One region of the Lysinibacillus sp. PWR01 genome, then DNA from elsewhere that is predicted to be linked to it. Evidence: predicted binding sites of a transcription regulator. Region 1 holds the regulator's gene; the other holds the start of a gene.
The links. Region 1 encodes CtsR, which represses protease genes until heat stress. Its sites were predicted from a motif close to ATGGTCAATAAAGGTCAAACA; they were not measured.
Positions count from the first base shown of each region.

Region 1 (15,589 bases):
GTTAAAGCTTGTAGGTGTAACTAAGGATTGAATTTCCACAAGAATTGGTCTTGTCCCCTCCATTGATGCAACAATAGTTGAACCCGCTGCACCCTGTGAACGCTCCTGTAAAAATAACTCTGAAGGGTTTAGAACTTCCTTTAAACCTCCTTGAAGCATCTCAAATATGGCAATTTCATTTGTAGAGCCAAAGCGGTTTTTTTGGCTCCGTAAAATACGATGATTATGATGTCTTTCCCCTTCAAAATACAGTACAGTATCAACCATATGCTCTAAAATACGAGGCCCAGCAATTTGCCCCTCTTTTGTTACATGCCCTACTAGAAAAATAGCAATGCCTTTTGTTTTAGCGATTCGCATAAGCTCTGCTGTACATTCACGAACCTGTGATACACTACCTGGTGCGCTTGTTACTTCTGGATGAAAGACCGTTTGAATGGAATCGACAATGACAAACTTAGGTTTGACTTCATCAATGGTTTGGTTTAAAAACTCTAGGTTCGTTTCGGAGTATATGTAAAGCTCTTGAGAAATCACCCCTAAACGCTCTGCTCGTAATTTAGTTTGACGAATGGATTCCTCTCCAGAAATATAAAGTACGCGATGCCCTTTATTCGAAAGTAATGCGGAAACTTGTAATAGTAATGTTGATTTTCCTATCCCAGGATCGCCCCCAATTAATACTAGAGAACCAGGCACAATACCACCACCCAATACGCGATTGAGTTCGCCCATTTCCGTCGCTACACGGGATTCCTCAGTAGCTTCAACCTGGATAATCGGAATTGCCTTTTGGGTAACTGTAGCAGAATGTTGAAATGCTCCACGTGGACCTTTAGCAACCATCTCCACTTCTTCGACCATTTTATTCCACTCACCACATCCAGGACATCTTCCCATCCATTTTGCTGATTCATAGCCACAGCCTGAACATACAAATTTCGTTTTTTTCTTTGCCAAATTGCTTTCACCTCGAATATTTGTTCTTATCCTTAATTGTACAGAAAAAAAGACAGCTTGGCACTTAAAGCCTCACTGTCTTTCCATGAAATTATTTAGAGATGGATACTCCCTCTTTTTTCTTTACAATGAATTCATTGTTTACATAATCAATGATAACCTGATTACCCTTCTCTACATTACCTTTTAGTAATTCTTCTGATAGTCGATCCTCTACTTGCTTTTGTAATGCACGACGTAGTGGACGAGCACCATATTGAGGGTCATAACCTTCTTCAGCAATTTTTTCAAGTGCTGCATCTGTTAACTCTAACGAAATATCTTGTTCTTTCAAGCGTTTTGTTAATGCATTGCCCATCATTGCAATGATTTCTTTTAAATGCTCTTTATCTAATGCGTGGAAGACAATCATTTCATCGATACGGTTTAAGAATTCTGGACGGAATGCCTTTTTCAATTCTTCTAACATCGTACCCTTCATGTCTTTATGCTTAGACTCTGCACCGCCTACATTGAAACCAAGGCTCTTTTGGTATTTTAATGCATCCGCACCAACGTTTGAAGTCATAATGACCACTGTATTACGGAAGTCTACTACACGTCCCTTAGAGTCTGTTAAACGACCATCTTCAAGCACTTGCAATAGAATATTGAATACATCAGGGTGTGCCTTTTCAATTTCATCTAATAAAACGACTGAATATGGCTTACGGCGAACTTTCTCTGTCAGTTGGCCACCATCATCGAAGCCTACATAGCCTGGAGGTGAACCTACTAAGCGAGAAGTCGAATGTTTTTCCATATACTCGGACATATCAACACGAATCATCGCATCCTCATCGCCAAACATTACTTCAGCAAGTGCTCTTGCAAGCTCTGTTTTACCAACACCTGTAGGTCCTAAGAAGATAAATGAACCAATTGGTCGTTTTGGATCTTTTAAGCCTGCTCTTGCACGACGTATTGCACGAGAAATGGCTTCTACCGCTTCACTTTGCCCTACTACACGTTTGTGTAACTCTTCTTCAAGCTGTAATAACTTCGAAGATTCTTCAGAAGCAATTTTAGCTACTGGGATTCCTGTCCACATTGATACAACTGCTGCTACATCATCCACAGTCACTTTAGATTCGGCTTTACCTTGCTCTTCTTTCCAATTTTTTCGTGTAGCTTCAATTTCATCCTTCAGCTTTTGCTCAGTATCTCTTAGTGCTGCTGCCTTTTCAAATTCTTGACCTGATACGGCTGCATTTTTTTCAGAACGAACATTTTCAAGCTTATCCTCAAGTGCCTTTAAGTTCGGTGGCACTGCGAATGAACGTAAGCGTACTTTAGAACCTGCTTCATCGATTAAGTCAATCGCTTTATCGGGTAAGAAGCGGTCTGAAATATATCTATCACTCATTTTTGCCGCTGCTTCAATCGCTTCATCTGTTATTTTTACACGGTGATGTGCTTCATAACGATCTCGTAAGCCTTGAATGATTAGAATAGCTTCTTCCACTGTCGGCTCATCCACTTGGATTGGTTGGAAACGACGCTCTAAAGCTGCATCCTTTTCAATATACTTGCGGTACTCATCAAGTGTTGTGGCACCAATACATTGAAGCTCACCACGTGCTAAAGATGGTTTTAATATATTCGATGCATCAATCGCACCTTCAGCACCACCTGCACCAATTAATGTATGCAATTCGTCGATAAATAAAATGATGTTACCTGCTTGGCGAATTTCATCCATCACTTTTTTCAAACGGTCTTCAAATTCACCACGATATTTTGTACCTGCAACAACTGTACCCATATCTAGTGTCATCACACGTTTGTCACGAAGGATTTCTGGTACTTCATTATTGATAATTTGCTGTGCTAATCCTTCAGCAATCGCTGTTTTACCAACACCTGGCTCACCAATCAATACAGGGTTATTTTTCGTACGACGCGATAAAACTTCAATCACACGTGTAATTTCCTTGCTTCGACCAATAACAGGATCTAATGTACCTTCACGTGCAATTTGTGTTAAATCACGTGCTAGGCTATCTAATGTTGGCGTATTGGCAGCTTGAGCTGCTTGTTGACCAGATTGTGCATTATCATTATTACCTAATAGCAATAATACTTGCTGACGAGCTTTATTTAAGCCGACTCCCGCATTGTTTAAAACGCGAGCTGCCACACCCTCGCCTTCACGTATAAGCGCCAATAATAAATGCTCTGTGCCGATATAGGAGTGACCTAATTTACGTGACTCATCAACAGATAGTTCAATTACTTTCTTAGCTCTTGGCGTATAGTGAACGATTGGACCGACATCTTCTTTGCCCTTACCAACTAATTCTTCAATTCCAGCTTCAATCATTTGAGGACTAATATCAATGGCTTCTAACGCTTTCGCAGCAATACCGCCGCCTTCACGTATAAGCCCTAATAGTATATGCTCTGTACCGATAGATTCGTGCTTCCAACGAATAGCCTCTTCCTGAGCAAGCTGTAATACTTTTTGCGCGCGTTGTGTAAAACGATTAAACATCATATAAATCCTCTCCTTTTTCCCCATTTATAGGCTTATTCGCATATTCTTGAGATAATGTCTCGCGAAGCATTTCCGCTCGTACACGATCTCGTTCAGCAGGTGGCAGTACCTCACCTGCATAGTGCTGTAAAAAACCTGGTTGCATACAAACAACACATTCATTTAAGGTTGTTTCTTGTATACCATCAATCATCTGTAAATCTACTCCTAGACGAACATTAGATAGGCAAGTCGCGGCTTCCTCACTTGTCAAAATTCTCGCATGTGTAAGGGTGCCTAAAGCTCGATATACTCTATCTTCTAGAGCAAGCTCCGCCTTTTCCATTAATTTACCTCTTGCATGTCGTTCTTTTTGAATAATCTTTTCAGCGACACTTTGTATGTCTGCTAAAATATCTTCCTCTGTCTTTCCAAGTGTAATTTGGTTAGACACTTGATAAACATTCCCTAAATTTTCGCTTCCTTCACCATATATACCTCTTACAGTCATTCCTAAGCGTGTCATGGCATTTATAATTTGATTCATTTGCCCCGTTAGTGTTAGAGCGGGTAAATGCATCATGACGGACGCTCGTAGACCCGTACCAATATTCGTTGGACAACTTGTTAAATAACCAAAAGTATCTCGAAAAGCATACGGTAATACTTTCTCTAGGATACGATCAATCTTATTTGCTTGTTCATAGGCACTTTGAAGTTGAAAACTTGCTGTCATACATTGAATGCGTAAATGATCCTCTTCATTCACCATAATGCTAACGGATTCATCTTCAGAAAGTAGTATAGAGCCCACTTGCTCTTTTTTAGCCAGCTGCGGACTAATCAAATGCTTTTCTACAAGAATTTGACGCTGTAAAGGCGTTAAATCCTTTATAGCAAAATAAGCATAATCATTTTGAAGCGTTGGGCTATCGCTTACAGCATGTGTAACGGCCTGTTCCACCTGCAATGCCTCATTCTCTGAAAAGGCTAATGGAAAACGATACCCATCTAAATTTCGAGCAAGGCGTATCCGTGTGCTAATGACAATATCTGAGTAATCATCTTTGATATGCATCCAGGTTGGCGTCGCACGCTCTAAAAATGATTCAATCATCATGACACATCACCACCTTCAAATTGTAGATGTTTTTCTAGCTCTTTAACTTCATCACGTAGCTTCGCCGCTTCTTCAAATTGTTCTTCCTCTACGGCGGACTTCATACGCTTGCGGATATCCTCTATTTGCTTTTTAATAACATACACATTGCTGCGAGCACCAGGCATTTTACCAATGTGTTGTGGACCTGCCTGAATGCGATTAAAAAGCTTCGGCAAATGTTCACTAAATGTGTCATAACAGCTTGGGCACCCGAATTTTCCCTCTTTTAAAAATTGCTTATACGAAAATCCACATTGTGGGCATGTTTGCTGTTGTGGTTGTACCTGTTGTTTTTCCCCCACCTTTTGCCATGTAGGAGAGCCAAACCAGTTAGACAATAACTGTTGAATAGATACTGGCTCTTGTTTAAACTCTGCATGAAATGGATGGAATTGTGAGGCGCAGACGTCACAATAATGGTGCTCCACCTTTTGCCCACTTTGAACTTGTGTTACTGTAACTGTTGCATTACGTTGTTTACAATGTTCGCATATCATTTCCATCACCTCACTATTTTTGCTGTTCATATTTAATTGTTGTCAGCATTGCTCGCAATATTTTTGATCGAATGACATCTCTTAATGGGAGATGCAAGTCGATCGTGGAGCGATCAATTGCTGCTAACATTAATTTCGCTTCTCGCTTTGAAATTACCTGCTCATCAATCAGTCGATAAACCAAATCTTCTGCCATCGTTTGTGATGCCCCACCTTCAATTTGCCTGAGAACATCGTCGATTAAATCAATCTGTGAATTCGCGCGGACACGTAAAATTCGAATGTATCCACCACCACCACGTTTGCTCTCAACAAGGTAACCCCGCTCGGCAGTAAATCTTGTATTAATGACATAATTTATTTGTGATGGTACACATTGAAATTTATCAGCGATTTCACTACGTTTAATTTCAATATGCCCTTCTCCACCTAATTCAAGTACTTGCTTTAAGTAACCTTCTATGATGTCTGATATATTACGCATTTTAGGAATACACCTCGCTTGCTTCACTGACTTTGACTATCTTTGACTTTCTTTGAGTATATTATACAAAACGCTTGAAAAAAATTGCAATGATTTCGCCCATAGAAAAGTGGAAAGTCTTGAAAATACCTTTTTAAGCGCCGAAAATAACACCTTTTCGATCATTTGTGTACGGTTTTATAATTTCCTCATATACCTAATGTACCCTTATTAGTCATAGAAAAAACGCAAGCATATGCAACTAGCATATACTTGCGTCTATGAAAATTATACCCAACGACCAACAATTGGATAACGCCAAGGCTCATCAGACAATGCTTTTACGATACCGATAATCGGTACAACAAATAGCATAATGCCGAAAATGATTAAAAATGGTAAGCCAATAAGGACGAAGCTTAAAACAACAGAGATAGCAATTAAAACGCCCATGACAATTTGGAATAGCAATGCTTGAATAGAAATTGCCTTAACTTCCTCATCCGAACTAATTAAAAAGAAAATAATGGGCACTAACCATGGCGCAAAAAATGCACTTGCGTGTATGATTACTTTAGACCATTTAGTCTCCATATATATCAACCCTTTCTTTGAACATTATCTATGTTTTATGTACTACTATTTACGGAACTATACCCGCAATAGTTTCACATTAAAAAGGATTTTTTAAAAATTTTTTGAGAGGCTGTGATGAGAGATGGAATTTAACAACACATTAGCAAATGAATATGAAAAGGGAATTCGCCGTACGTTGCCCAGTTATGATGCCATGCTGCGTTTAATACAAACCTTTTATCATTCAAAACTTCCAGAAAATGCTAACATGTTAGTTGTGGGTGCAGGGAGTGGCAATGAAATTTTACAGCTTGCAGAAGGAAGACCACACTGGTCATTCACGGGCATTGATCCATCAGAATCCATGCTTAACATAGCTAAAGAGCGTTTGCTCGCTCTACCTAATAATATGTCATTCCATCAGGCTACAATACTCGATGCTCCGCTGCCCTCCACACAGTATGATGCAGCAAGCTGTATTCTCGTCTTGCATTTTATTCGGGATGATGAAGAAAAGCTGGTGACATTAAAAGAAATAGCAAAATATTTAAAACCTGGAGCACCATTTGTCCTTGTTGCAAAGTATGGTCAGCAAGGCTCTTTAGAAACAGAGCTACAATTTGATTTATGGCGTTCCTATTGGCTACAACATACTAGACTTTCTGTGTCTGATGTAGCAGAGATGGAGAAATCCATTCGCTCTCTTTCTTTTATGAGTGAAGAGGGTATTTTAACACTTTTACAAAGTGCAGGCTTTACAAAACCTTCTAGATTTTTTGCCACTACTTTGTTTGGTGGTTGGGTATGCTTTAAAGAGGAGCACTAACTATATTTTGTAGTAAATAATTTGAGGTGAAAACCGTGATAAGCACCATTGGCATTACAAAACAACAACAACTGTTAAAGGATTTTCCATTAGAAGAGATACATCAGCAAGAATTTGAATGGTATTGGGTTGATTTTAATTGTCCTACAGCCGAGGAAGAATCATTGTTGGATACATTTTTTCACTTTCACCCTCTTGCTATTGAGGATTGCTTAATGAGATTACAGCGTCCGAAGCTCGACTTTTATGATGATTTTCATTTTTTTGTCATTCATCGAGTAAACGAAGAGACGTTAGCTGCGGAGGAGGTTAATATATTTGCCTCCAATAAATTTATCGTAACCTTCCATAAAAGTCCTGTCCCTGAAATAGATAAGGTGCAGAAGATGCTAGAAAACCAACCGAAGAATTGGGAGCGCGGTACCGTATACTTAACGTATCAAACCATTGATAAAATTGTTGATAGTTATTTTCCACTCGTTTACAAAATTGAAGATCATCTAAATGCATTAGAAGGTGAACTTACATACCAAAGCAACGTAAATGCCATGAAGATTGTCTTCGAGTTCCGTAGTGACTTGCTTGACTTAAGACGTACTATTTTACCAATGCGTGATCTTTTATATCGCGTTCTTAATTCTTACCGTTTCTCACTAAAGAAATCGGAAAGAGCTTATTTTGGAGATATCTATGACCATCTACTTAAGCTAACAGAGATGGTTGAATCCAATCGAGAGCTTACAGCGGATATGCGGGATAGTTATATGGCTATGAGTTCTAGTCGCATGAATGGTATTATGATGACTTTAACAATTGTCTCAACAATCTTTATCCCACTTACCTTCATTGCTGGTGTGTATGGGATGAATTTCGATAATATGCCGGAGCTTCATGGACAATATAGCTATTTTATTGTACTTGGGATTATGATTATTATCGTTATCTTTATGTTGGCCATCTTTAAACATAAGGGCTGGTTTAAACTCTTTAAACCATAAAAAAGACTGCTCGTTTTGTTGCGCAAACGAGCAGTTTTTTCAATCTATTAATACGGTCCTCTGTCATCAATTTTATTATCGCCCTGCTGTGGAAATAAAAAGTAGGCTAGTACCCCTGATCCTAAAGATGCGCATATTGTAATTAATAATTGATCAACATCTGGTACCTCAGCATGATAGTTTCGTAGCATATAAACGGAACCAATGGCGACAATCACCATGACTGGAATAACAAATTTAAAACGTTTTTTCTCCATACCATCCCTCCTCCTATTCTTTTTACGTACAATTTTTCTATTACTAAACAGTTCGTATTTTACAGGTTTCCTATTTTAAATTCAAATCTACATCGCTTCACCATTTGGACTAACAATAAAGTAAAAAAATAAAGAAATAACCAATTTTTTAACCAAATATTCAGCAAATAATAGTAAAATAGATTTAATCCCATTTATTTATTAAGTTTACAAACCTAACAAATTCTAAAAGTGCTTATTTACTTACAATTTATTATGGATATTAAGAATGGAGCAAATAATAATGAGTTGGTTTTCAAAAAACAGTAGTTCTAGCTACTCAATTACATTAACACCTGAAAATTTTAAGAGCGGTGTACAATTAGATGTATTGAACCACCCCAATCTTCAAAAACAATTACAACTTTTAAATTTAACACTTGAAGATTTAGCCATCATTAAGCAACTACAGCCTTTAGCTAAAGACTTAATTCCTGAAATGGTGGAGAAATTTTATGTAGCCATTAGTTTGAGCCAAGATTTACTTGATATTATTAATAGAACATCACATATTGATCGTTTGAAGATTACGTTACATAAACATTTAAGTGACATTTTTGAAAGTCGTATTAATGATGCCTACATTGCTGAACGAAAAGCCATTGCTGAGGCCCACGTTCGAATTGGCTTGCAGTCAAAATGGTATATTGCCTCATTTCAGTCACTCACTACTACTTTCGCAAACTTTGTGAACGAAGTAGATATCTCCAAAACAGATGCTATTCGTGCTATAAATGCTTTTTGTAAAATCATTAACTTTGAGCAACAACTTGTGATTGAGGCATATGAAAAAGAGGAAGAACGTATTCGCTCTGCAGCGGATGCAACAAAAAATTCCCTTGTAACGACGATTCAAAGTACTGCAGAGGAGCTTAATGCCATTAGTGAAGAAACGGCCGCATCATTATTAGTGATTTCCTCGCAAACAGATGATATTGCTGTAGCGACCAAGCAAGGATTGAGCTTCGTAGCAGATACACAAGAAAAATCAAGACGGGGCCAACAGCAGTTGAAAGAACAAAATGATTTAATCCAAGTTATTTTGCAAAGTGTCAACGGTCTTGAAGTAACGATGAATCAATTACGTACCTCTTCTCAAAAAATTTCCGAAATCGTTGGGCTTGTTACAGGCATTGCTGATCAAACAAATCTATTAGCATTAAATGCTTCTATTGAGGCTGCTCGAGCTGGAGAACATGGGAAAGGTTTCGCGGTAGTAGCTGAGGAAGTGCGTAAACTTGCTGAAGAAACTAAAAACGCCGTACAAAATGTTTCTCACCTCATTAAGGAAACGGAAAGTAATATTACGACAATGGCTAATTCAGTTGTGAATGTCGATCAAAAAATTCAGCATAGTGTCAATACACAAGAAAGTTTATCCAAGTCATTTAATGATATTGCTGATGCAGTTTCTGGCATTCAACAACAATATGTAAATACATCAAGAGATATTTCAGCCATTTCTAATTTAATTACGGAATTATCGCAAGGGGCTACGCTAGTCTCCTCTTCTTCTGACTCACTCATTAATGTTGTCAATGAGCTAAATATGTAAAAAAAGGGAACTCATTTAGAGTTCCCTTTTTCCTTAATGCGGCAATGCACGTTTTTGTTTACGGTGCTCTCGTCTTGCTGGCCCGGTTTCAAATAAACGCTTTTCTTCATCTGTTTCAGGGTAAATCGAAGGAACTGGTACTGGTTTCCCTTCCTCATTTACTGCAACCATCGTGACAAATGATTCTGTCGTTAATTTTTCCTCGCCAGTCTCAATATTGCGAGAAACAACGCGAACATAAACCTCCATTGAAGAACGTCCTGTAGACGAAACAATACTCTCAATTTCAAGAATATCTCCTACATGTGCAGCGGATAAAAAATCAACCGAGTCAATAGAAGCTGTCACTACAAGACCTTTTGCGTGTTTCATTGCTGTAATAGCAGCAATTTCATCAATATAAGCTAACACTCTTCCACCGAAAATAGAATTGTGATTATTTGTGTCTGGGGGTAATACGAGACGCGATTGAACCGTACGCGATTGGCTCATTGGTACAGCGTTGTTTGGCATAATTCTTGCAACTTCCCTTCTCATGATTTTCTTTCGTCATCGTATCGCAGAAAAAGAGCTGATGCAAATTTAGAACGATTTTTTCATCGAAATAAATTTCATGTCAGTCATTTCCTCTATTGCCCACTTAATTCCTTCACGTCCATAACCACTCATCTTTACACCACCATATGGCATGTTATCTACCCGGAATGTCGGAATATCATTAATAATGACAGCACCAGCTTGTAATTCATCTGCTGCATATAAAGCATCTGACAATATATTCGTGTAAATACCTGCATTTAGGCCAAGGTCCGACTCGTTTACTAGTCGAATTGCGTCGTCTAATGTTTCATATGAAACAATTGAGACGATTGGTGCGAATGTTTCCTGGCAGACAATTTTCATATCAGCTGTCACATTAGTCATTACTGTTGGTGTTAAAGTACGTTCTGTAAATACGCCCCCAGTTGCAATCACGGCACCCTGTTGTTGTGCCTCCTCAATCCACTCTCTGATGCGTTCCACTTCGTTTGAATGAATCATGGCACTGACATCTGTAGTTTTATTTAATGGATCTCCAACTATAAGCTTTTCAGTTTCTGCAACAAATGCTTTAGTAAATTCATCAATAATGGAAGAATGCACATAAATACGTTGTAACGAAATGCATACTTGTCCAGCAAAGTTAAAAGCACCGCTTACACAACGACTGATAATTTTATTTATTGGCGTAGAGGGTTCGACAATTACTGCTGCATTAGAACCTAGCTCTAAAGTTACTTTACGTAAACCGACTTTTTCTTTGATTCTCAAACCAACTTTACCACTACCTGTAAACGTTACTTTTTTGACGTATGGATGTGTGACCAGTGTGTCACTAAGCTCGCCTCCACTTCCTGTCACAATCTGCAATGCTCCATCTGGTAATCCTGCCTCACGGAAAATTTCAGCCATAACGATAGCACTTAGTGGTGTTTGTGTTGCTGGCTTTAATACAACCGTATTACCTACTGCAAATGCTGGACCTAACTTGTGTGCCACTAAATTGAATGGAAAATTAAATGGCGTAATGGCCGATATCACACCTAAGGGTTCCCTTTTTGTCCAGCCTATTCGATCCCCTGCTCCAGGGGCTGCATCCATTGGAACAGTCTCACCTTTTGACTGTTTAGCTCCCTCTGCTGCAAATTGATAGGTTGCGATTGTACGATCAATTTCCGCTAATCCTGCGACTAAAGGCTTTCCTGCCTCTAAGGCTAAAATCTCTGCAAGTTCTTCTTTTCGTTGTCGCATTCTATCAACAACTTTATATAATATTTCGGCACGTTCGTAGGCTGTTGTTTTTTTTAACGATTGGAATGCCTGCTGTGCACCTTCGATAGCTCTCTCTACATCTTGAATAGATGCTTTTGCTACATGAGCAATAACCTCACCGCTATATGGAGAAGCTAGCTCATAGCTTTCCTCTGCACCTTGCCACTGACCATTAATCCACAGTTTTGTTTCCTTCATCCTTCAAATGCACCTCCAAATAATTAAGTTCTTCTTTATTCTATCACGAAGAACTTGAACTAGATGCAATGGCGGCTGCACTAACCGCTGCGATCATTGCTGCTTGCTGTGCTTGAATTAATAACTCTATCGAAGACATAATGGTCATGGACAAAGATTTTTGCACCTTGGCCATATCATAAATAGCAATTTGTACAGCCATAAAGAGCACAAATTCATGATGCCATTTTAATAATTTCATGGCCTTTAATTCATGATATAAATCAATCATCCCTTGAAGTTGCGCTTTATTTAGATTAAGTATGGCTAAAAAGCCAAGTAAAGGATAATGCATGGCCTTGACTTTCACACTTTGCTTTTTGAGCGTATCACGAAGTGTTACAACATCTGGTACTAGCTGACCATCAAATTGTGGTGATAAAAATGTTAATACCTGTGAAAGCCATTGGAGCTCATTACCAGCATTAAAATTATATGTTCGTAGTTCTTTATAGTATCGATTCATTGTTTCCGCACGCAGCTCAACATCATCAGATGGACTACTTAATAATATTGCATAAGGAATGTCCTCATAAGATGTTAAAAATGGGTGATGTTTACGAATAGCATCAAATAAGGCTCTAGCTGCCTGTGCATGCGCCTTTTTATCGTTTTCATCCTCTGTCAAGAATTGTGCCCCGATATAGCTAAAATTGCCGCTTCTGAATTTCTCTTCCTTTAAGATGCCCACGTTTGTAAGTATATTCTTTACTGCCTTTTCAGCATCATCTTGCCCCATCAAATTGGCAGCAATACTATACCCAACTGTTGTTCGTAAAGGAGACATCCATGAAGATTGCTTCTTCATTTCTTGTAAAACATTTTTATACTTCGCTGCATCAAAAGTTTTTCCTGACGCTACAAATGTACTAGCAATAGCTAAAACAATTTTACGGTCCACTGTCCATCCTGCAGCTTTTGATACATCCTCTACCGTAGTTGCAAATTCATTTTCAATCATCACATAATCCATATTTAGCACACTCCTTTACTCGTTTTACGTTACATAATGTAAGAAAGATTCACCCTCTTTGTAACAATTAACATAAAAAGTAAACATAATTTAATGTATGTTACTTACTTTATTTGATTTAATAGAAAATATTAACAACCTAAAAAGGAGGTATTGCCGATGTTAGCAAAAACCACAAGAAAACTATTATTTTCCATGACCTTAAAGGATCGATTAAATCTATTCCTTTTTCTACGAAATTCATCGAAAAATATCGCTTTACATACTCTTTTTCATAAAAATTAATATCGAGGCTTCCAGAGGACACTTGAATACCAAAACAGTTATTGATCTCTCCTAAAAAATAGAAAGTCGTGTGTCCTAACGCTTCACTTTCCATACAATAAACATTTCTGACTCAAGATAAAAAACAGCGGCAGAAAAACTTTGCCGCTGTACCAATACTTCGTTAAATTAACCCTAGCTCTTGTAGCTCTTCTGATGTGAAGGCTCTTGACCTTGTTAGAAATCGTTTGCCTTCTACGCCCTCAAGTGAGAACATGCCACCTCTGCCATCCACCACATCCAATATGATTTGTGTATGCTTCCAGTAATCATATTGATTTTTGTGCATGTAGAAGGAAGCACCACCAATCTCACCAAGGCACACATCCTGATCACCTATTAGCAAGTCGCCTTCTGGATAACACATTGGCGAGGAGCCATCACAGCATCCGCCCGATTGATGAAACATAACGGGCCCATGTTTCTCTTTTAATAGATCGATTAGTGCCAGCGCTTCTTCCGTTGCTAATACACGTTCAACCACGCTCATGCACCTCCCTACGATTTAGAAGAAACCAAGTTTGTTTTCACTGTAGCTCACTAATAAGTTTTTCGTTTGTTGGTAATGAGCTAACATCATTTTATGATTTTCACGACCAACACCTGACATTTTGTAGCCACCGAATGCAGCATGTGCAGGATAAGCGTGGTAACAGTTTGTCCAAACACGGCCAGCTTGGATTTCACGACCGAAGCGATATGCTGTATTAATATCTCTCGTCCAAACACCGGAACCTAAGCCATATAATGTATCATTTGCAATTTCCAATGCTTCCTCTTTCGTTTTAAACGTTGTGACAGCAACAACTGGTCCGAAAATTTCTTCTTGGAATATACGCATTTTATTATGCCCTTTGAAAACAGTTGGTTTAATGTAGTAGCCATTTTCAAAGCCTTCACCTACATTATTTTTGTCTCCACCAATTAGACATTCTGCACCTTCTTGCTTACCAATATCTAAATAAGAAAGAATTTTTTCCATTTGCTCACTAGAAGCCTGTGCACCCATCATTGTGTTTGGATCAAGTGGGTTACCAACTTTAATGGCTTCTACTCGTTGTAATACGCGTTCCATAAATTTATCGTAAATAGATTCCTGAACCAGTGCACGTGAAGGACATGTACATACTTCTCCTTGGTTTAGAGCAAATAGTACGAAGCCCTCAACAGCTTTATCTAAAAAGGCATCATCTTTATCCATAATATCTTCAAAGAAGATGTTCGGTGACTTACCACCCAATTCTAATGTTACTGGAATAAGGTTTTGAGAAGCATATTGCATAATTAAACGACCTGTCGTCGTCTCACCTGTAAAGGCAATCTTACCAATACGTGGATTTGATGCAAGCGGTTTCCCTGCTTCTAAGCCAAATCCATTCACAACATTAATGACACCTGAAGGTAGTAGGTCTTCTATTAATTCTAAAAGCACCATAATCGATGCTGGTGTTTGCTCTGCAGGTTTTAATACGACACAGTTTCCAGCTGCAAGTGCTGGTGCAAGCTTCCATACAGCCATTAATAATGGGAAGTTCCAAGGAATGATTTGACCAACTACACCAATTGGCTCATGGAAATGATAAGCAACTGTATCATTATCAATTTGGCTTACTGAGCCCTCTTGAGCACGTAATACCCCAGCAAAATAACGGAAATGATCAATTGCAAGAGGGATGTCTGCGTTTAATGTTTCGCGTACCGCTTTACCGTTATCCCATGTTTCGGCAACGGCTAGCTTTTCTAAATTTTGCTCGATACGGTCCGCAATTTTAAGTAAAATGTTTGCGCGTTCTGTCGGTGATGTTTTGCCCCATGCATCCTTAGCAGCATGTGCTGCATCTAATGCAAGTTCAATGTCCTCAGCTGTGGAACGTGCTACTTGTGTAAAAACTTGTCCAGTAACAGGAGTAACGTTATCAAAGTACTGACCCTTCACTGGGGGTGTCCATTCGCCACCAATATAATTATCATATTTCTCTTTGAATTGAACTACCGATCCTTCAGTGTTTGGAAATGCATAAACCATTTTACTTCTCCCCTTTACACAATTTAATGAGAACTATCTAGAAAAAACGTTATTTTATATCGGAATAACAATATTTTCATAGAAACCCTCTCATCTAATATATTGTCAGAAACATAAAATAATTTCAACTTTTTCAAAAACTTTTCCAACTAATTTATTTTTGCTAGAAAAGCTTCTAGCATTCACTGTAAGCATGGCGTTAAGGTATACTTAAAAATAATATAAAATATAGGAGAACATTATGCGTATTAATAAATATTTAAGTGAAACAGGCATCATATCTCGTCGTGGCGCTGATAAATGGATAGAAGAAGGAAAAGTAACGATTAATGGGGAACTGGCGACAGTTGGTAGTCAAGTTGAAGCAGG
Region 1 covers NZ_JBHERJ010000100.1:11,721-27,309, reverse strand. The annotation lists gene radA (DNA repair protein RadA) at 1-960, opposite strand, end outside; gene ACEVFT_RS23845 (ATP-dependent Clp protease ATP-binding subunit) at 1,052-3,496, opposite strand; gene mcsB (protein-arginine kinase McsB) at 3,486-4,595, opposite strand; gene ACEVFT_RS23835 (UvrB/UvrC motif-containing protein) at 4,592-5,134, opposite strand; gene ACEVFT_RS23830 (CtsR family transcriptional regulator) at 5,148-5,618, opposite strand; gene ACEVFT_RS23825 (DUF4870 domain-containing protein) at 5,886-6,191, opposite strand; gene ACEVFT_RS23820 (class I SAM-dependent methyltransferase) at 6,316-6,999, shown strand; gene corA (magnesium/cobalt transporter CorA) at 7,035-7,997, shown strand; gene ACEVFT_RS23810 (hypothetical protein) at 8,045-8,254, opposite strand; partial or broken gene ACEVFT_RS23805 (protoglobin domain-containing protein) at 8,523-9,083, shown strand; gene ACEVFT_RS23800 (methyl-accepting chemotaxis protein) at 9,066-9,848, shown strand; gene ACEVFT_RS23795 (acyl-CoA thioesterase) at 9,882-10,361, opposite strand; gene ACEVFT_RS23790 (aldehyde dehydrogenase family protein) at 10,431-11,858, opposite strand; gene ACEVFT_RS23785 (DUF4003 family protein) at 11,902-12,870, opposite strand; gene ACEVFT_RS23780 (DUF779 domain-containing protein) at 13,319-13,678, opposite strand; gene adh (aldehyde dehydrogenase) at 13,700-15,220, opposite strand; gene rluF (23S rRNA pseudouridine(2604) synthase RluF) at 15,462-15,589, shown strand, end outside.

Region 2 (15,589 bases), on a different contig from region 1:
CTTGATATAGTTACCATGCGTAAGTTGTACCTCTTCCCCCTCTTCATTTTTCACATGAGGGAAAACCATATCCGCATTGTTTAACATGCTGAATGTATTCGAAGCTGAACCTGTTACCTCAGACATTTGCGCTAGCAATGCCTCCTGTTCGGCTGGTAATACATGTGGACGTGCCATCGTAATTTCTTTTAATGATTGCTTATATAGTTGTAGGTCTTGATTTTCTGTTAAGTAGCCTTCAATCGTTTCTTCACTTAATGATAAAATTTCTGGCGTTAAATAGGAAAGGCCAGCTGAGATACTCGTTGCCAATGTTTGAATACGGCTGTTCATATCTTGATAAAAGCTATTTGTCGTATCTTGATCATAGCGCATATGAGCATATGTGTAGAGCTTCATTGCACGTTCATATATATGATCATGATACTGCAAAGCTGCTAATAATGCCTCTGCCCCGTTATTTAAAGTACCTGCATAGCTAGGTGCTTGTTTAGCAAGCTCTGCAACCTCCTTCAATTCCTTTTCCCAAGCTGCATCTGTTGCGAAGATATCCTCTAAACGCCATGTTAATTCTTCTGGTACTTCTTTTCTAACCAAAACCTGATTACTGTTACTAGCCATGTATGCCAGCCCCCTTTATATGTGCTTTTTTCCTTTTACTCTCATATTTTCTCAGTATATTGTGGCAATTGCAAATAAATGTACATAGACTTGCTCACAATTATCTAGTGAACCATCTTCATGATTCATTCGCTGAAGAAGTTGTCCATAATTTTGAATAGCTCTTACTGCTTGTTCGGTTATTTCTAGCTGATGCTGACATAAAAAATTTTTAATCTGATGCTTGGTTAATTCAAATGGTTGACGTCCTAATTGTTTACTAAAATACAACAGCATCGTTTGCCATTCACTCGTGAATAAAGAGATAGACGCTCCTTCTTGCACTGGAATACCAATGTATGGCGGCATAGCAGTAAGAGAAAGATTTAATTCATAGCAATTGCGTAAAAATGGATCTTGTGCCCCCTTCTTGTTATGTAAAAGACGACTATACGCAAATTGCCTACAAGTCTGTTTATAGAGCTGCCAATAGCATTGAAATTCTTCTTTGGTAATACGCTTTGGTATATAAAAAGGAAAATGCTGTTGATTGACCGGAATTTTTTGTACTTTGCCTATGAAAGTATGCCCGTGAACATGAAGAAGATTCGTCCAATAAATAAAATGGGCTGTCACCGCGTTGTACGTCAGTAAATAAGGCAAATCTGTTGTCGTTGTTATAAATGCTTTTTGCAGCAATGGGGAGATTCTAATTTTTCTGATGCCGTTGATTGCTTCTTTGCTTTGAGGAGTTTGAAAAAGCCAAATTGCTTGTATATCGTTTTTTTCATAGCCCATTGTTCGTTGATGCCATTTTTCATGAGAGATTGTGCTACATTGAAATTCAACTGCGAAATGCCCCTCATCGATTGTAACGAGCAAATCAGGGCGCTGAGAAAGCTGCTTTAAAAATGGCTCTAGTTCCACCTGATGTCCATTTTTTTTGAACCACTCATATAATTGCATTTTACCTTGTAAATGTAGTTTAGATTCACCTTCTGCGAATAGCTGTGAACATTGATTTTTAGTGAAGTGTGCAAAGTGGGGAATATTATAGTTACCTATTTTCAATTGAACTTGTTCCAAACATTGAGGACAAAAAAATTTCATCTGCCGCCTATATCGCTGTAAAGCTTTCCTCGTATATTGATATGGGAGAAATAGCTGCTGTTGATTGTTATAGGCAATAAGCATATAATCAGCTCCTTTTTAGCCAACTATAATAGAATTGGGTTGCATGAACAAAAATAAAGCCGTTTTTTCTTGAAATTTTAAAAATGCGACCTTATTCAGAAATCCGTGATGTTGAACGCATAAAAAAGGACTGTAGCAAAACTCGATTCTTTTACGAGTTTCACTACAGTCTAAAATAATTAGGTGATTCATTGCTTATGCAAAGTATTTTCGAACTGTTTCAAAGCAATTGAATTCCATAATTTTTTCACCGTACTCCTCTAGACGATGAATTGTAAAATTGGATGGTGTTAAAAATTCCTTGATAACTGCATTTCTATCATGACGATTTAAATCCTCATCTGCGTTTCCGAAATCAACAACTAGATAGTACCAATTTTCATATTTGAATAATGAGGAATCCACTAATTCGTCTGTCATTCGTTTTGCGACAGGGATTAACTCATCAATATCTTTAAATTTATAAACATAAATGTCTGTATCCATAAATAATTCTGACTCATCCATGTCACCAAATTGAGTTAGTTGGCTAAGAAGATCCTCTCCAACTTCATCGAATGGTGCAAACATATCTTTGTGTTCATCAAAATTCGAATGACCATCTAATGTTTCACCGTCTTTTAAAATATGTGCACGTGTGACAATGATTTCTAAGCCAACTTCAGATGCATTGATATGAATCCAAATCGGACCCTCTACATCAAAATAATCCTCCGTGTTTACTTCATCAATCATATCCCAAAAAAGTTGCTCACCCTTTGCTCGATTGTACCAAATTTCTTCACGACTATAGCCGCGATCCTCTATATCATTGTACGTAATAAAGAGCTTGAGTGTATTTTCATTTACACGTTCGATGTCCACTAGACCTCATCTCCCTTCACTGTCATATGTCGAAAAACAGTTTTGTTTCATTAGTATGCTTTTATTCTTTGTTTTTAACCTTCATACTGCATTTGTTTTTCAACCTTTGACCACACTACAGTAAAACCATCGAGTAACCGTAAACATGAATTTTTGTATTCACAGTTGTCTCTAACTCTATTGTATGCTGTTCTGTCATAAAATGAAAAGGATATACACCGTTTCACAGAAGATATTTGAATTATTGAAATTGTAGTAAACTATTTAACTTAAATCAAGTTTAACATACTTTTACGGAAATATATGACTTTTCCCTATTAATTATTATACTTCATATAGAAGGTTTTACAGAAGTAAAACATAAAAAAAAGATGTCACAACATGCATTCCACATCTGTAACATCTATTACATATATTATTCAGAATAGAAAGGTTTAATTCACCATTCGTTGCGCTTCTTGTAATTGATATGCTCGAACTTTTCGAGGTAAGAAACGACGAATTTCATCTTCATTGTAGCCAACCTGTAGACGTTTTTCATCTAAAATGATTGGTCTACGTAATAAGCCAGGATATTCCTGAATTAATTCATATAAACGTTGTAATGGTAAACTTTCAACATCCACATTTAATTTTTGGAATATTTTTGAACGAGTAGAAATAATTTCATCAGTTCCGTCTTCTGTCATACGTAAAATTTTTTTTATTTCACTAATGCTGAGCGGTTCAGAAAATATATTACGTTCTGTATATGGAATTTCGTGCTCCTCTAACCAAGCTTTCGCTTTACGACAAGAGGTACAACTTGGTGATGTAAATAGGGTTACGATCATTCTGACACATCCTTTCATTTCGAATCATTATCTATAAACCAGAACCAGTGTGTTAAATTAGAATTAATGTAATGTAAAATACACAGTACCATTATACAGTACTCCGCTGTATTTGAATATAGTTCCAATAAAAAAAGTCTGAACCTATCCCTAAATATTCTGTCTATTTATACAGCTTTTTAATGTAGTGTATTTTCTTCAAACTTATGTGCTACTACTACCATTCCCACTTTTCAAGCATTTTAAACATCCAAACATCTATCTTACTTGTTCTCATTTAAGAAAAATAAACGAGAAAATTGTCAATTCGACGTGTACACCTCAACAATATTTTAATAAAAAAATTTATATTTATAACAAAATTACATAACAAAAAAAGCATATAATTTTTTCTCGAAAAAAAACACCGTCAAAAGTCTGACTTTACATAAAGAAATCTTTATAATATAATTCTTTGCAATCAAATCAATTTGAACAATTTAAATTGAGAAAAACGCTGACGAAGAGTAGTACATATGCTAATCCACGTATAGAGAGTCTGTGGTTGCTGCAAACAGATCGTGGAGGCATGTGGAATGGACTTCCGAGTTAGCTTTGTGAACGCTTCTTAAAGCTAATAGCAAAGCTCGTCCCTTCACGTTACGAAGCTGAGTGGCCTTTTTAGGCAAGCTGGGTGGTACCGCGGATTCAAACATCATTCGTCCCTTCATTAGAAAAAATCTAATGAGGACGCATGATGTTTTTTTATCTTCATCAAACAGATTAAAAGATGAAGGTAACGCTGCTGACAAATGTCACAGAATTTGAATTCGAGGAGGAAATTTTAATGACAACTATTTTTTCTGGCGTACAGCCTACAGGTATCGTAACTTTAGGGAACTATTTAGGAGCATTCAAGCAATTCCCTGCACTACAAGATGAAGGAAATGCGATTTATTGTATCGTTGATCAACATGCCATAACTGTTGCACAGGACCCAAAAGAATTACGAGAAAGTATTCGTAAGCTAGCTGCTACCTATATTGCTACGGGCATTGACCCTAAAAAATCTACGTTATTCATCCAATCAGAGGTGCCAGCGCATGCTCAGGCAGGATGGATGTTACAATGTGTTGCGTCTATCGGAGAGCTAGAACGCATGACACAATTTAAAGATAAATCACACGGTAAAGAAAGCGTATCTGCTGCTCTTTTAACATACCCACCTTTAATGGCTGCAGACATACTACTTTATAACACAAATATTGTTCCTGTCGGCGATGATCAGAAGCAACATATCGAGCTGACTCGTGACCTAGCAGAACGCTTTAACAAACGCTTTGGTGATGTTTTAACGATTCCAGAAATTCAACTACCAAAAGCAGGCGCTCGTATTAAATCCTTACAAGAGCCAACAAAGAAAATGAGTAAATCAGATCCAAATACGAAAGCGACAATCCGTTTATTAGATACGGCGAAAGAAATTGAGAAAAAAATAAAATCAGCCGTTACAGACTCTGACGGTATCGTTGCATTTGATGTGGAAAATAAACCAGGCGTTTCAAATTTATTGACAATCGAATCGGCTATTTCAGGTATAGCGATTGAAGATTTAGTCAAAAAATATGAGGGAATTGGGTATGGTGGATTCAAGCAAGGTGTAGCAACAGCAGTGATTGAACACCTAACACCTATTCAAGAAAAATTCTATCATTTAGTAGAATCATCCGAATTAGATGTCATTCTAGATGAGGGTGCTGAAAAAGCGAATGCGATTGCCAGTGCTACATTAAAACGTATGGAAGATGCCATGGGTCTTGGTCGCGCACGTCGCTAAACTTACGGCTTGTCTGAGGAGCGATCAAAGCCTAGATCAAGCACAACTGCACAGATGATAATACAGGCTCCTACCGCCATATAAAATTCTGTTGTTTGAAAAATAAACTTGAAAACAACCTTCCATGAATAACCTAGTGTGCGGTAATTTAAATACAATATGAGATTCCCTACTGAGAGGATCATTAAGCCATAACTTACTAAAAATAAAAAGAGACGAAACATCGTAGTGGCATCCTTTCTATTTCTTCTTACTTATCATTTATTCACAAAACTATAAAAAAAGACGTCAGCCATTTAAATTCGGCTGACGTTTTTTATGTTTACATATTAGGCTTCATATTTTTTGAATAGAAGACTTGCGTTGTGACCACCAAAACCAAGAGAATTACTCATTGCGTATTGAATACTTGCTTCTCTTGCTTCGTTTGGAACATAATCTAAATCACATTCAGGATCAGGATCTTTTAAATTAATTGTAGGTGGTAAAATCCCTTCTTTAAGGGCTAATGCTGTGAAAATCGCTTCCACACCACCAGCTGCTCCTAATAAGTGACCCGTCATCGATTTTGTAGAGCTCATTGCAAGCTTATACGCATGCTCACCAAAAGCAGTTTTAACAGCTTGTGTTTCAAATAAATCATTGTATGGCGTACTCGTACCATGAGCATTAATATAATCAACTTGTGATGGCTCTACGCCACCATCTGTTAATGCTTGCGTCATCGCACGTGCTGCACCTTCACCCTCTGGAGCTGGAGCCGTAATGTGATGTGCATCACCTGTTGCACCATAACCTAAAACTTCAGCATAGATTTTGGCACCACGAGCTTTTGCATGTTCATATTCTTCTAAAATAACGATACCTGCACCTTCTCCGATAATAAAGCCATCGCGGTTTTTATCGAATGGGCGACATGCTGCTTGTGGGTCTTGATTTAATGATAAAGCTGTATTGGCACAGAAGCCTGCCACAGCCATTGTTACGATTGGTGATTCAGCACCACCCGAAATCATGACATCTGCATCCCCACGTTCAATTACTTTAAAGGCATCCCCAATAGAGTTTGTACCCGAAGCACATGCCGTTACAGAGCAAGAGTTAATCCCCTTTGCACCAAAGTGAATAGAAACTTGACCCGAAGCCATATCAGGAATCATCATTGGAATAAAGAATGGACTGACACGTCTTGCACCACGCTCTTGGAATGTTAAAAATTGTTGTTCATATGTTTCCATTCCACCGATACCAGAGCCAATCCATACACCTGCACGTGGAGCTAGCTCTTCATCAATTGTTAGCTGTGCATCTTCCATTGCCATAATGGAAGCAGCTAATGCGTATTGTGTGAAACGATCCATTTTACGTGCTTCTTTACGATCAATATATTTTTCAATATCGAAGTCCTTCACTTCTGCTGCGATTTTTGCTGCAAAAAGATCTTTATTTAAACGTGTCAGCTCACCTATGCCAGATTTACCAGCTTTAATGTTTGCCCATGTTTCTTCGATGTTATTTCCTAGTGGTGTAACTGCGCCAATTCCTGTAATTACTACTCGTCGTTTACTCATTGTCTTACTCCCCTCAAGCATTTTTCCTACTTATTTTCCCCATCTCATGGCTACGGCACCCCATGTTAAGCCGCCACCAAAACCTACAAGGACTAATAAATCATCCTCTTTAATCTTACCTGCTTCGAGCTCATCTACCAAGGAAATCCCAATAGATGCTGCTGAAGTATTTCCGTATTTATGAATCGTTTTTGACATTTTTTCTGGTGGTAGCTCTAATCGTTCACGAGCAGATTCCATAATTCGTATATTTGCCTGATGCGGCACTAAAAAATCAACATCTTCTTTTGTTAATCCCGCTTTTTCTAATACATTAACAGCCGATTCACCCATTTGACGCACAGCAAACTTAAACACTTCACGACCATTCATCGCAATTGTGTCTTGCTTCGATAAGTAAAGATTCTTTCCGCCTGTACCGTCTGCACCAAGTTCGAATGATAAAATACCTCTACCTTCAGATACTGGCCCAACGATAGCTGCACTAGCACCATCGCCAAATAATACAGCTGTATTACGATCTTCCCAATCAACGACTTTCGACAGCTTTTCTACACCTACTACTAAGACATATTTATAAGCATTTGCCTCAACAAAATGCTTTGCTGTCACTAAGCTATATATAAATCCTGCACATGCTGCTGCTTGATCCATCGCTGCAGCATTCACTGCTCCGAGTTGTTCCTGAACCATACAAGCTACACTTGGAAAATTTTGATCCTGTGTGACAGTTGCTACAAGAATTAAACCAATTTCCTCAGGCGTAATCCCCGCATTTGCAATAGCTTCTTTTGCAGCAGCTACTGCTAAATCTGAAGTTTCCTGATCATCTGCCGCAAAATGACGTTCTTCAATGCCTGTTCGAGTACGAATCCATTCATCCGAAGTATCCATTATTTTTTCCAAATCAAAATTTGTAACGACCTTCTCAGGAACATATTTGCCTATTCCTATAATACCAGCGTTCATATAGCAACCCCTCAGCTTTCTTACTATCAATTATTAGTAACTGGTCATAATTATAACGCATACAAAAGGAAAGACGCAAGATGATTTAAATTTTATGTGTATGAGGGTGGTGTTGTTTGATTATCGAGGTGAAGGAATTTGATGAAATGAGGGCCTTCTATTTTAGAGGGTTTATTATCCTTGTTGAGCAGTTTCTTTAGTTTTTGGAGCGCTTTTAGTGAACCTAGAGCGGGGTTCACCTATTTTGGAGCGGTTTCTCTCCATTTAGGAGCGGGGCCCTTCTTTTTTGGAGCGCTTTTTATCCTACTTTGAGCGGGGTTCTCCCTTTTTGGAGCGCTTTCTCTCCATCTTTGAGCGGGGTTCTCTCTTTTTAGAGCGCTTTCCATCCATCTTTGAGCGGGGTTCTCCCTTTTTAGAGCGCTTTCTCTCCACCTTTGAGCGGGGTTCTCCCTTTTTAGAGCGCTTTCTCTCCACCTTTGAGCGGGGTTCTCCCTTTTTGGAGCGCTTTCTATCCGTTTAGGAGCGGATTTCCACTATTTCTGAGCGCTTTTCACCAGCTTAGGAGCGCATTCCCCTATTTCAGAACCATTCCTAAATACTTTAACACCACCAAATATAAAATACAAAAACTCATATTTGTTGTGACAAAATCGCCATGTTTCACATAAATGGTTCATTTTTTTTTGATTTATGTTATGATATGATAATGAATATGAGTAAAACCTTATGATGAAAAAAGTTCGGTTGAGGTGAAATTAATGCAATATATCGTAACGTTCATATGGTCATTCCTACTAGTTTCTATGTTAAACTACGTAGTCAGCTCTGTACTTGGTGTACCATTTGATTTCAAAACTGGGGCAATCGTTTCGGTTGTATTCTCCATCCTTATCTTTATTATTGGAGCAATCATTCCAAACGACCCTACACCAGAAGCTGCAGACCATCATTAATTCAGCTAGAAAAAACCTGTTCAGCTTCATGCCGAACAGGTTTTTTCTGTTATTTCTCCACAACACATTGGCCATCACGCATTTTTACATGCAATATCTCCCCTGGTAAAACTTCTCCGCGTAAGAGTTCTTTAGCAACGGCTGTTTCGATATGTCGCTGTACAAAGCGTTTTAGTGGTCTTGCTCCAAACTGGGCATCTGCGCCTTGCTGTACTACCCAATCAATGACTTCTTGCTCGACAGATAAAGTAATTTCTTGCTCTGCCACACGTTGAATCAATTGCTCCACATACTTCCAAGCAATCGCTGTAAAATGTTTAGTAGATAAAGCATGGAAGAAGATGATATCATCCATTCGGTTTAATAGCTCTGGTTTAAAATGTTGTCGTAAGGCCGTCATAACTAAGTCCTCCACAGCGGCATCATTTTCTTTTGCTTCCATTAAATAGCTAGAACCAATATTCGAAGTTAAAATGACCACTGTATTTGTAAAATTCACCATACGTCCCTGACTATCTGTAATGCGACCATCATCTAAAATTTGCAGTAAAATATTCGCCACATCAGGATGAGCTTTTTCAATCTCATCTAGTAGCACCACAGAATAAGGATTTCGGCGAACGGCTTCTGTTAGTTGTCCACCTTCCTCATAGCCTACATAACCTGGAGGAGCACCAACAAGACGGGACACACTATGTTTCTCCATGTATTCACTCATATCAATACGAATAAAGTGATCCTCTGAATCAAATAACTGTGCAGCAAGTGCCTTGGCAAGTTCTGTTTTACCTACACCAGTTGGGCCTAAGAATAAAAAGCTACCAATAGGTCGGTGTGGATCTTTGATGCCTGCACGTGCACGCCATACGGCTTCTGTCACTAATTGAACAGCTGTATCTTGCCCAACCACACGTTCATGCAATGTATCCTTTAAACGTAAGAGTTTTTCACGCTCACCCTCCACTAATTTTGTAACAGGAATTCCTGTCCAACGTGAAACGATCGCAGCGATTTCATCTGCTGTTACCTCTTCACGTAAAATGCGAGATTCTGCACCGTTCTCTAATTCCTTTTCAAGTGCCTGAATGTCTTTTTCAAGTGTCGGAATTTTACCATGACGTAATTCAGCAGCTTTATTTAAATCATATTTACTTTCCGCCTCATCTAAATCACGACGATATTTATCCAATTTTTCCCGTTTTTTCTGGATATCGTGAAGCTTTTCTTTTTCTGCTTCCCATTGTTGTCGCATGCCCTCAGAGGATTTTTTTAACTTTGTTAATTCCTCACGTAATTGCTCTAGACGCTTTTTACTTGCCTCGTCTTTCTCCTTACGTAATGCCTGTTCTTCAATTTCTAGCTGCATAATACGACGAGTGACTGCGTCTAACTCCTGTGGCATGGAATCAATTTCCGTACGTATCATTGCACAAGCCTCATCAATTAAATCAATCGCTTTATCAGGTAAAAAACGCTCTGTAATATATCGATTGGATAGTTCTGCTGCCGCAACAATGGCTCTGTCATGAATACGTACGGCATGATGCAACTCAAAGCGTTCTTTTAAGCCACGTAAAATGGATACTGTATCCTCTATAGAAGGCTCACGCACTAGTACTTGCTGGAATCGGCGTTCTAACGCGGGATCTTTTTCAATGTACATACGATATTCATCTAAAGTAGTAGCACCAATACAGTGTAATTCACCACGTGCTAGCATTGGCTTTAGCATATTTCCTGCATCCATAGCGCCATCTGTTTTTCCTGCGCCTACGATCGTATGAATTTCATCAATAAATAGAATAATTTGTCCTTCTGAATCTTTTACTTCTTTTAGCACACCTTTTAAGCGTTCTTCAAATTGTCCACGATAGCTTGCACCAGCGATTAGCGCACTCATATCCAGTTCATATAGCACACATTCTTTCAAGCCTTCTGGTACATCACCTTTTACAATACGCTGTGCTAAACCTTCAACAATCGCTGTTTTACCAACTCCTGGTTCACCTATTAATACAGGATTATTTTTCGTTTTACGTGTTAAAATACGAATGACATTTCGGATTTCTTCATCACGACCGATAACAGGGTCCATCTTGCCATTTTTCACTTCTTCAATTAAATTACGTCCAAATTGCTCTAATGGTTTTTTATTGTCTGTTTGTTGAAATTGCATAGCTAGCACTCCTTTACTTTCATGTTTCTCATTATTTATATACCCAATCTTATTCATTTAAAAAAGTTTGACCTTTTTTGACTAACTTTATTTTACATCACTCGACAATGCTTAGCAAAGAAATTGCACTAAAATTTTTTCACTTATTATGGAAATCTACGTTATAATAATGATATGTTTCTATGTTTTAGTATCGAAATCCACTATCCTTTTGTAATAATCGCCATTTATTACAAAAAGAAAGCGATGTGTTGGAGATATGGTTTTAATGGATAATATGTTTGAAAAAATTAAGGATCTTTTTCAAAAGCACGGTGTTTTTATCAAAGTGAATAAAGGAAATAAAATTTTTCTAGAGGGAGAACGGGCAAAAGAAATTTATTACATCCAATCAGGTGTTATTTCGATTAGCCAAGAATCCGAAACTGGCAAGGAATTAACCATTCGTATTTGTGGTCCTGACAGTATAATAGGAGAAGGTTCATTATTTTGTAATCTCGTCTATAATTCGATGACTGCCAAAGTTTTAGAACCCTCTACGCTGTATGTTTTGAGTCGTAAATCTTTGGAGCATTTACTAGAAGAGCAGCCGACAATTATGGTGGAATATATGAAGTGGTTGCAAACAGAAAACTTAAAGCATCAAAGTCGTTTGCGCGATTTAGTGTTAAACGGTAAAAAAGGTGCTCTATTTTCAACGCTCATTCGACTTTCCAATACGTATGGTAAACCTTTAGAAAATGGCTCCATTTTTATTGATTTTCAGCTAACCAATACAGAAATTGCGAATTTGTGTGCAACAAGTCGTGAAATGATCAATCGCATGCTGAATGATTTAAAAAAACATGAGATTATCACTTTTGATAAAGGATTTATTACCATTCATGATTTACAATTTTTAAAAAATGAAATTGCCTGTGAAAATTGTCCATTACAAATATGCCGTATCGATTAATTTCGTTACAAGCAAAAACCCTGCTTATTTTTGAATAAGCAGGGTTTAATATTACATTTTAACGTACACCTAATGCCATTTTTGCATAGCGTGACATTTTATCTTTTGACCAAGGTGGATTCCATACAATATTCACATTTGTACTTTTCACTTCAGGAAGTTCACCTAATGCTGTATTTACTTGATCCACAATGACTGGTCCAAGTGGACAGCCCATCGATGTCAAGGTCATTGTAACAGTTGCGACACCTTCATCATCTAAATCCACATCATATACTAAACCTAAGTTGACGATATCAATGCCAAGCTCAGGGTCAATTACATTTTCTAAAGCACCAAACATGCTGTCTTTCATATCTTGATCCATTCGTATTTCTCCTTCCATCATAGTGTTAACCTTATCATAGCAGATGCATCCTGTTATGCCAAATGCTGTGCAAGCCATTCTGTTGCTGCTAGCATACCGTCACGCGGTACGGCATGTCCAGCTCTTTTGTTCACCATGAACTTTAAATAATCAGGGTTTGCTTGATAGTATTCCCGTAATGTTTCATAAAATTTATACGTTTCGTTGAAAGGAACTGTTTTATCTAATTCACCATGCCAAAAGAATACAGGGCGACCTGCGAATTTTTCTGGTGTTAGACTGACATCATATTTAGCAAGGATATCATTAATTTTTTCTACATCTTCCTCTGACATAGGCCAGTTTACTCCGCTTTTAGCAAATTGCTGTAATTGATATTCACCCAATTTAATAAAACCAGGTGCGCCCATACATATTGCAGCTGTTTGTATCCAATCATAAAGCTTCAGACAGCCTGATGTCACGATGCCACCCATTGAAGTACCTGCTATGCCAATATTATGACTAGCTAATAATTTTTTATTCTTTAATTCATCATATAATTGTTGCACTTCATGAATAGAATTTAAAACAATGTCCCAAAAATTTAAGTTCATTTGCATTTCTGTTAGGCCTTCGCTACGCTCACCATGAAATTTTGCATCTGGCAATAGGACACGCACCCCTTTATGCACCAATTGGTATGCATAGTGTAAGTTATGTTCTTTTGCACTCATAAAGCCATGCAAAAAAATCACTACCGGGGTTTCTTCATTCATATTGTCTGTATGTATATGTAATAAAGGAATAGTTCCCCACACTTCTTTTTCTACAAACATTATTGTCACTCCCAACTCTTGTCTCATCTTTATGTTAGCAAACTTTTTTCACTGTGACAAAATTTTGACGAATGTAAGACAAAGAGATACTATTCAAACTATAGGAAAGGGGCAACGAGCTATGAAACCGCATTTAATCGTATTAGACTTAGATGGAACTTTATTAACAGATCAACAACAAATTACAGCAAAAACGAAAAAAACATTATTGCAGGCTAAGGAACAAGGGCATCAAGTGATGATTGCGACGGGGCGCCCATACCGTGCAAGCGATCTTTATTATCATGAGCTTGGGCTCACTACACCCATTGTCAATTTTAATGGCGCATATGTGCATCATCCTAAAAATATCTCTTGGCAACATATGCACACACCGATTGATTTAAGTGTTGTACATGATGTCGTTGATTCTATTAATAGCTATGAGTATGAAAATATTATCGCTGAGGTAAAAGATGATATTTATGTTCACACAGAAGATGATCGTATCTTAAATATTTTTAATATGGGAAATCCCAAAATTACACTTGGGGATTTATACACACATCTCTTAGAAAATCCCACAAGTTTGCTGATTCAGGCAAATGAAGCAAATTCGGTTATTATACGTGATCATTTACAGGCGGTGCATGCTGAAGTCATCGAGCATCGTCGATGGGGCGCACCTCTTCATATTATTGAAATTGTGCGTCGGGGCTTAAATAAAGCTGTTGGTATAGCGCATGTAGCAAAAGATTTAGGTATCCCACGTGAGCGCATCATCGCGTTTGGCGATGAAGACAATGATTTAGAAATGATTGAATATGCTGGACTTGGCGTAGCGATGGGGAACGGTATCTCAAGTCTTAAAAACATTGCTAATGAAATAACTGCAACGAATAATGATGATGGAATTGCAAAAATACTCATTGAACGCTTGAAATTATCATAGTTAAGTAGTAAGTTCAAGTTAACATTCCATTTTTACCAGTTTAACTTTATTCAGTGGTACCCCTTCCATTTATCTAAAGTGAGTATCTACTGAATAAAGTTAAAAAGCTTGAAAAGTAAGTTGAATTTAGGGGGACAAGAGAATGAAGATTTTTACAGATAGTGGATGTGATCTACCGAAGTCTTACTATGAAGAAAATGATGTCGTGCTACTCCCTTTACGAGTGCAATTGAACAACAAAGAATATGAAGATGTGATTTCAATTGATTCCAAAGAGATTTATGATGCGATACGTCAAGGTGCTCAGCCAAAAACATCACAAGTGTCACCTGAGCTGTTTTTGAAGTATTTTGAGGAACTAGCCAAAAATGATGAAGAAGGCATTTATATCGCGTTTTCATCGGAATTATCAGGCACATATAGTACTGCTCAAATGATTCGCAATCAAGTACTTGAGCAGTACCCTTCCTTAAAACTAGTCATTATCGACTCTAAATGCGCCTCATTAGGACATGGCCTTGTCGTGGAAGAAGCTGTTCGACTTCGAAATATGGGCGTATCCTTAGAAGATACGGCATCTAAAATAAATACCCTTGCACCTCAGGTCGAGCATTTATTTACAGTAGAGGATTTAGATTACCTTGCTAAAGGTGGTCGTGTATCCAAAGCCAGTGCATTTTTAGGTGGCCTACTTAGTATTAAACCTATTTTAAATGTAGAAGATGGCAAACTTGTACCGATTGAAAAGTCTCGCGGTCGAAAAAAGGCACTTAATCGTATGTTAGATTTAATGCAGGAGCGTGGCGGCAGCTTTACAAATAAAATCGTAGGTATTAGCCATAGTGATGATGCTGCCTTTGCAAATGAAGCAAAAGCCTCTATCCAGGAGCGTTTTTCACCTCAAGCTGTGCAAATTACTATGATTGGCTCCGCAATTGGTTCACATGTAGGTCCAGGGACTATTGCGATTTTCTTCACAAATAAAAGCTTTGAAGGCTAATAAAAAGCATGTTAGGATGGCTCCTAGCATGCTTTTTTCGTTGTGCTATTATTGTTGGACGTCTTGTTCCTGACGGCGAACTTTTCCTCGTTTAATGATGATGACTACAAAACCAATAAAGATCAACCATACTAAGCCTAAAGCCACCATATAGGGCGTGTTTAAGCCTTCATCATTGCGAACCTGATAAATCTCGACCATTTCTCGGTCTAAAATAACAGGATAAACTTCTTTTTCATTTATACGAACTTTTTCCTCATGTAAAATCCCGTTCAACATTTTCCCTTCACCAAGTTGTTCAGGCGTTAAGTCGACGCGTTGTGTTTTACCAGTATTATTAACCATGATTACCCACTTTTCTTCATCAGAAGTACGTGTAAAGACAAGAAGGCCATTTTCATTTGTAATGACTTCAAAATCACCATTACGCAAAGTAGCTGATTGATTACGTAAAGATTGAACATTTTTAATATAATCAATCAGTTCTTCATCTGTTTTAAAGTTGTAAAACTGGTGTGTATCTGGTTTGGCTTCCCCATTCA
Region 2 covers NZ_JBHERJ010000054.1:41,562-57,150, reverse strand. The annotation lists gene pepF (oligoendopeptidase F) at 1-621, opposite strand, end outside; gene ACEVFT_RS11360 (competence protein CoiA) at 673-1,794, opposite strand; gene mecA (adaptor protein MecA) at 1,990-2,658, opposite strand; gene spxA (transcriptional regulator SpxA) at 3,093-3,488, opposite strand; T-box leader at 3,979-4,200, shown strand; gene trpS (tryptophan--tRNA ligase) at 4,318-5,307, shown strand; gene ACEVFT_RS11340 (YuzI family membrane protein) at 5,310-5,531, opposite strand; gene fabF (beta-ketoacyl-ACP synthase II) at 5,637-6,878, opposite strand; gene ACEVFT_RS11330 (beta-ketoacyl-ACP synthase III) at 6,909-7,847, opposite strand; gene ACEVFT_RS11325 (YjzD family protein) at 8,606-8,800, shown strand; gene ACEVFT_RS11320 (ATP-dependent Clp protease ATP-binding subunit) at 8,850-10,976, opposite strand; gene ACEVFT_RS11315 (Crp/Fnr family transcriptional regulator) at 11,245-11,931, shown strand; gene ACEVFT_RS11310 (metal-sulfur cluster assembly factor) at 11,990-12,298, opposite strand; gene ACEVFT_RS11305 (prolyl oligopeptidase family serine peptidase) at 12,352-13,116, opposite strand; gene ACEVFT_RS11300 (Cof-type HAD-IIB family hydrolase) at 13,238-14,047, shown strand; gene ACEVFT_RS11295 (DegV family protein) at 14,190-15,047, shown strand; gene ACEVFT_RS11290 (alpha-amylase family glycosyl hydrolase) at 15,096-15,589, opposite strand, start outside.
Region 2: a site for CtsR is predicted at 11,041-11,061, ahead of ACEVFT_RS11320 (ATP-dependent Clp protease ATP-binding subunit). Genes of this name have one in related genera too.